2 regions of the Lachnoclostridium phytofermentans ISDg genome follow, and region 2 is predicted to be linked to the other one. Evidence: a T-box and tRNA genes for the amino acid it is inferred to sense, from the RefSeq annotation. Region 2 holds a T-box; the other holds one or more tRNA genes.
What was found. A T-box is a leader RNA that pairs with one kind of tRNA and senses whether it is charged. The one in region 2 lies ahead of CPHY_RS10690 (glycine--tRNA ligase), so its partner is inferred to be a tRNA-Gly.

Region 1 (3,413 bases), 2.1 Mb from region 2:
ATTTCTTTCATCTTATCCCCCATTCCTGCACTTACCATGCGCATATGAAGTTTGTACTAAGGATAACGAATACTTAAATATAACAAGCTCTAAAACAACTGATTTTCGCCATCCTTGGCCTATCACTACTAGTTACTACTGATACTGGATTCCGTTTAATATCTGGTTGGATGCTTCCTCTCCACAAAGAATCTTTATTAGCTCTAAAGAAAACTCTATTGAAGTACCAGCTCCTTTACTCGTAATAATTTTCCCATCTACGACAACCTTATCGTTCGTTACAACAGCACCTGTAAGTTTATCCTCAAATCCCGGATAACAGATTGCACGTTTTCCTTTCAATAATCCATGCGTCCCTAATATCGATGGGGCTGCACAAATTGCCGCTAAGTAACGACCTTTTTTTTCGTAGTCTATAAGTAAATCCTTAAGTCCTTCATGGTCTAATAAATTTCTTGTGCCTAATCCACCGCCAGGCAGAACCAGCATATCAGCTTCTGATAAATCATCCTTAAATAATATATCGGCCATAACATCAATTCCATGAGCCCCATGAACAAGATTATTTTCAGTTATTGATACTGTAGTTACATCAACTCCTGCCCTACGTAGTAAATCTACTACAGTGAGAGCCTCTATTTCTTCAAATCCATCTGCTAAAAATACATATACTTTTGCCATAATAAAACCTCCTTAATTGGCATACTACTGTATTACAAAATAATTACCATCTTTTATTATATCAGATAATAACTGGAATTGATAGGATTCACTATCCAACAAGAGAAACTAAGATACTTATTCAAGATAAAAAATAGCTCTGCGCCTTGTATCAGACGAATTCCATTGAAACTTCACCCAATACTTAGCGCTGAGCAGAAAAAAAGAGGCTTTCGCCTCTTACCATTTACGATATTTAAGTAATCGGGGTGACAGGATTCGAACCTGCGACCTCTTGATCCCAAATCAAGCACTCTAGCCAAACTGAGCCACACCCCGAGGCAATATAAAAGACATGCCATCTTTTTTTGGAAAGTATGTATTTCTAGGAAATACACAAAGAAAAACTAATGCGGATGACAGGAATTGAACCTGCACGGTTGCCCGCTAGATCCTAAGTCTAGTGCGTCTGCCAGTTCCGCCACATCCGCATGTATTAGCAATTCTTATTGCTCTTTCCCACAGAGTTATTTTTTCTAGCTCTGTCATGAGACATCCGGGATTCGAACCCGGGACACCTTGATTAAAAGTCAAGTGCTCTACCGACTGAGCTAATATCCCATCTTTGCTAATCACTTAGCAGCTGGGCTAGCTGGATTTGAACCAGCGAATGCAGGAGTCAAAGTCCTGTGCCTTACCGCTTGGCGATAGCCCACTATTAAAATCTTTTATTATAAAAAGAATTAATATTTACAACTCATTGTTGCTAGGGTGGATAAAGGGATTCGAACCCTTGGCCTCCAGAGCCACAATCTGGCGCGCTAACCAACTGCGCTATACCCACCACAAATTTTTTCTTTTAGAAAGAAAAAATGTGCCAGAAGGGATTCGAACCCCCGACAACCGGCTTAGAAGGCCGATGCTCTATCCAACTGAGCTACTAGCACATTTAGCATATGTTTTCGATGTTATGCCAAACATCAAGCGGGTGATGGGAATCGAACCCACGTATCTAGCTTGGAAGGCTAGTGTTCTACCATTGAACTACACCCGCATGCGTGTTTTGCTATTCAATCGGGGTGACAGGATTCGAACCTGCGACCTCTTGATCCCAAATCAAGCACTCTAGCCAAACTGAGCCACACCCCGGTAAATAAAACCACACATCATATTCTGTTGCGCATCTTTAAGAAGTGTTCTCTGTCAGACGCAAGAGTTATTATATATGACAAAAAGGTGAATGTCAACACTTTTTTTATAAGATTTTTCATCCAGTTTATACCACTTGCTATTTCGTGATATCTTATAGGCTATCTTCAATGTAATTCAGTGTATAATGCGCTTCTCCTTTTGAATCAATCTCCATTAGGATAAACGTTGGTATTCGTCCAGCTTGTCTAGGCTGTGTAATACTACCAGGGTTAATGACAGCGAGGCTATCATCTTTCAAGTCAATCAATGGTTGATGAGTATGTCCAAACATTACAATATCTGCGCCATTTAATACAGCAGCTTCTTTTAGTTGCTCTGTCCCATAATTTACTCCATACCGATGTCCATGGGTTAACATTACATAGTATTTCCCGATTTCTAAAAATTTTTCACGTGGTATGTCGGTAAAATAATCATTATTTCCGGATACCATCTCAACTGGGCAGTCAGCTATCTCTTTGATATAGGATGCATCACCCTCATAGTCTCCAAGGTGAATTAGCATGTCAATAGGAGAAACTTTTTTTATAGCTCTCTCTAAATTAGTATATCTTCCATGGGAATCACTTACAATTAGTATATTCATGCGCGCTCTCCTAAACCTATAATTCTTCCTTCATTGCATTTAACGCTTTTGCCCTATGACTAATTGTATTCTTTTGCTCTGCAGTTAATTCTGCAGTAGTACAACCGTATTCTGGCACAACAAAAATTGGATCATAACCAAATCCATTTTCACCAGCTATCTCATATCCGATATTTCCTTCAATGGTTGCTCTTTTTACCTTAATTTCTCCGTTAGGCCAAGCACATGCAATGACACATACAAACCGGGCGGAACGTTTCTCTTCTGCTACGCCTTCAAGCAAAGATAAGATATGATTATTCTTAATATCGTAGGAGGTATCTTCTCCTAGATAACGTGCTGAATAAACACCAGGAGCTTTCTCAAGATAATCAACTTCTAATCCAGAATCGTCAGCTAAAACAATTTCTCCCGTCATTTCCATAATTGTCTTTGCTTTTATTATAGCATTTTCTTCAAATGTTGTTCCGGTTTCTTCAATTGAAATATCTATTCCAGCTTCTTTCATGGATACTACTTCATAATCCAAGTCTTTTAATATCATCCTTATTTCTCTCATTTTTCCTTCGTTGGATGTTGCAAAAATAATCTTTCTCATCGTTAGCTTCCTTACTTTTTAAATTCTATTCTAATATCTAACACCCATTAAATATCGCATCTGCACAAGATATAGCACAAGCATATATAAGGGAAAGTACGCTTCGCGAACTTTTCCTTGTCATAAAAAAGAAGCATGAACCAGTGTGAAGTTTTAGAATTTCTTAGGCGGTGTTTTTTAGCGCCTTAGAAATTCTCTTCACACTTGAAACCATGCCTGCTTAGTAGTAGGCCGGAAGTTTGTGCCGAGGACGACGCAGGCACAAACTTCTGTGTGAAAGAACTTTGTTCTTTCACACTTATCTCATTACTGTCTTTTGTCCCTTATCTTCCTGCTCTAATTCCTTATAAGCAGATA
Region 2 (3,413 bases):
AGCTCTGGCGTAACATCTTTTGCCTCAGATATGGATATAGTTTCTGACTACTTAAGAATATTAACTCATATTGATATTTTTCTTTATAACAGCTACATAAAAAAGTTAAAAGCCTCTTACAAAGAATTAATTCTTATCTATCAAATCGTAGGTTTTTTAGATAGTATGGTAGCAATAGCAAAATATCGAAAAAATCAGTTGTATTTTTGTACCCCTAATTTTACTGATACCTTAAGTATTGTTACTACGGATATTTATCATCCTCTGATTAATACTGCTGTAGCTAATGATTTTACAGGAACAAGAAGCACTTTGTTCACAGGTACAAATGCTTCTGGAAAGTCAACATTTTTACGTACTTTAGGAATTAATGCTTTGTTAGCCCAGACGATTTATACGGTACACGCAACGCGTTTCGAAACTAATTTTTATCATATACATACATCGATTTCATTAAAAGATGATTTAGAACAACATGAGAGCTATTATATGGCAGAAATCAAAGCTTTGAAATGAATTTTTGATAGAGCTAAGGAAGGGAATAGAGTACTCTGTTTTATTGATGAAGTTTTAAAAGGAACGAATACATTAGAACGTATCGCAGCCTCAACCGAAGTTTTAAAAGAACTTTTACAGTATCATGTATTGTGTTTCGCTGCAACACATGACACTGAACTCACCAAATTATTAGGTGACTCCTATCAAAACATGCATTTTAAAGAGACAATTACAGATAATGAGCTCCATTTTGATTATAAAATCAAAGCTGGTGTATGTACCTCTGGAAATGCTATTAAGTTATTAGAAATCATGGGATTTTCAAAAGAACTAATTCAAAATTCAGTAGATAGAATACAGCTCTATAAAGGGACCGGCGGTTGGTATTAGAAGCAATATGTTATTATCATGAATCTTAAATAATATGGAGAATGAAATATGAATAAAAATAAAATTGGGTTAATTCGAGTAATAATTGCTATTGTTATCCTTGCTTTTGTACTCATTGCCTTCGTTATAATAGGGAAAAAGGGAATTAAGGCAGAACTATTAGAGGATAGTATTGTAGTAACCGCGTTTTTGTTTGATGAAAAAGTAAGTTATGATAATGTTGAAAGTGTTGAGCTCTGTGACAATATTGATTATGGACGTAGATCATTTGGTGTTGGAACGTTTCAAATTAAAAGTGGCAATTTCCATAATGATAGATTCGGTGATTATAAATTAGCCATAACTGAGGCATCCACTAACTGTATTGTTATTAAGATACTGGGTGGATCATACTTGGTATTTAACCAAAAAAGTAATCAAGATACCAATGATTTTTATACAAAGCTTATTCAAAAAGTTCCTGTGATAAAATAGGAAATTTACTCTGAAATATCATAGAAAAGAGTTATAATGAAAAAGCAGTCAAAAAGTAATAATAAAATATTAGTGTCTAAAAGTTATAGTAAAAATTAGTCTAAAAGTTATAGTAAAAATTAGTTGACAGCTATCAAAGTTAGTGCTAAACTTTCAGATAATTTCAAATCAAAACAGCGTTGATAAGGAATATTATATATTCACTTGATTTCAGAGAGAGAATGGTTGGTGCGAATTCTTAAGATGGTGATATAAAAGGCGCCTTTGAGCTATGGATTGAACAGGAAATTCCTTAGTAGATACCATCGGAATCCCACCGTTATCTTCGGGAACAGCATAAAGATGATACACTTTCTCGTGCTGATAAAGTGCAGATTAAGCAAGATAAACCAGTAACTGATTTACTTGTAAATATCTGAATTTAGGTGGTACCGCGGATTATATTCGCCCTAAGCTATGATAGCTTAGGGCTTTTTTTATTTCCTAAAAATTCGCTCGCGTTAACTAATTAAATATCTTCTAAGGCTATCTACATCACAAAATTTTATTTAAAAGGAGGTTTATTATGAGTAAGTTTTCAATGGAACAAATGGTTGCATACTGTAATCAGTACGGATTTATCTTTCAAGGTAGTGAGATTTACGGAGGTTTAGCAAATACTTGGGATTATGGTCCTTTAGGTACCAGACTTAAGAATAACATTAAAGACGCTTGGCGATATTACTTTATTCAGAATAGGGATAATAGCTATGAACTAGATTCTGATATTCTTATGAATCCTAGAGTTTGGGAAGCTAGTGGACATTTATCTAGTTTTACTGATCCTTTGCTTGATTGTAAACATTGCAAAACAAGACATCGAGCTGATAGTTTGATTCAAAACTATAAGAAAGACTTAAATGTTGATACTATGACACAATTAGAAATGTCAAACTATATTCAAGAGCAAAAAATTCCTTGCCCTGTCTGTGGGGCTAGTAACTATACTGATATCCGTCAGTTCAATCTGATGTTTGCAACCAAACGAGGTGTTACAGAAGATAGTTCCAGTACTATATATTTACGTCCAGAAAATGCACAGGGTGAATACGTTAACTATCTGAATGTAATGCGTAGTATGAGAGCAAAGCTTCCATTCAGCATAGGTCAGATTGGTAAAGCGTTTCGTAATGAGATTACACCGGGAAGCTTTACCTTTCGAACAATAGAATTTGAACAAATGGAATATCAGACTTTTTGTAAAAAAGGCTCCGATGATGAGCTTTATCAATATTTTAAAGATTACGGAATATCCTTCTTTGAATACTTAGGTATAGACAATAACCACCTTAGATTCCGTGACCATGAAAAGTTGGCCCATTACGCAAAAGCAGCGTGTGACATCGAATATTTATTCCCTTTTGGCTGGGGTGAAATCAATGGAACTCACAACCGCACGGATTTTGATTTAAAAAGACATCAAGAGTTTTCTAAAGTAAACTTAGAATATTTTGATGAAAACAGTAAGGAGAAAATTATACCCTATATCATTGAATCCACCTATGGACTCGATAGAATCATACTTGCGATTTTATTCGAATCCTTAGTAGAAGAGAAGATTAACGAGAATGACAGCAGATTAGTACTTAAGATTTCAAAAATTCTTTCACCAGTCAAAGTAAATGTGCTACCACTGATCAAGAATCGTCACGGTGAGAAAGCAACGGAGGTTTATCAGTTACTACGTAAACACATGATGGCTAGTTATGACGAATCAGGAACCATTGGAAAACGCTATCGTAGAGGTGATGCCATCGGAACACCATATGCAGTTACAATAGACGATGAGACATTAGAGAAGGGGCTTATCACTATTAGGGATAGAGATACCATGGAGCAAAAGGTTGTTGCTTTAGAAAATGTTCTTGAGGAATTAAGAGTGATGTTAGAAATATAGGTATAATGGGCAGGGGTTATACAGAAGCATGAAAAAAGCGGATGTTGTCAGTGTAAATTATCTTATATAATCAGGATTACTAATAGTTATAATTACTGGATTACAATGAAAAGGT

Region 1: it has a tRNA-Gly gene. The T-box ahead of CPHY_RS10690 (glycine--tRNA ligase) is inferred to sense a tRNA for this amino acid. The anticodon was not compared.

The regions. Positions count from the first base shown of each region.
Region 1 is NC_010001.1:469,985-473,397, reverse strand. It holds gene CPHY_RS02095 (hypothetical protein) at 1-11, opposite strand, end outside; gene CPHY_RS02090 (DJ-1 family glyoxalase III) at 136-681, opposite strand; tRNA gene CPHY_RS02085 (tRNA-Pro) at 925-999, opposite strand; tRNA gene CPHY_RS02080 (tRNA-Leu) at 1,072-1,151, opposite strand; tRNA gene CPHY_RS02075 (tRNA-Lys) at 1,209-1,281, opposite strand; tRNA gene CPHY_RS02070 (tRNA-Gln) at 1,304-1,375, opposite strand; tRNA gene CPHY_RS02065 (tRNA-His) at 1,431-1,504, opposite strand; tRNA gene CPHY_RS02060 (tRNA-Arg) at 1,534-1,607, opposite strand; tRNA gene CPHY_RS02055 (tRNA-Gly) at 1,644-1,714, opposite strand; tRNA gene CPHY_RS02050 (tRNA-Pro) at 1,735-1,809, opposite strand; gene CPHY_RS02045 (metallophosphoesterase family protein) at 1,964-2,458, opposite strand; gene CPHY_RS02040 (XTP/dITP diphosphatase) at 2,475-3,056, opposite strand; gene CPHY_RS20495 (N-acetylmuramoyl-L-alanine amidase) at 3,355-3,413, opposite strand, start outside.
Region 2 is NC_010001.1:2,549,881-2,553,293, forward strand. It holds partial or broken gene CPHY_RS22660 (MutS-related protein) at 1-888, shown strand, start outside; gene CPHY_RS10685 (PH domain-containing protein) at 937-1,362, shown strand; T-box leader at 1,533-1,817, shown strand; gene CPHY_RS10690 (glycine--tRNA ligase) at 1,928-3,298, shown strand.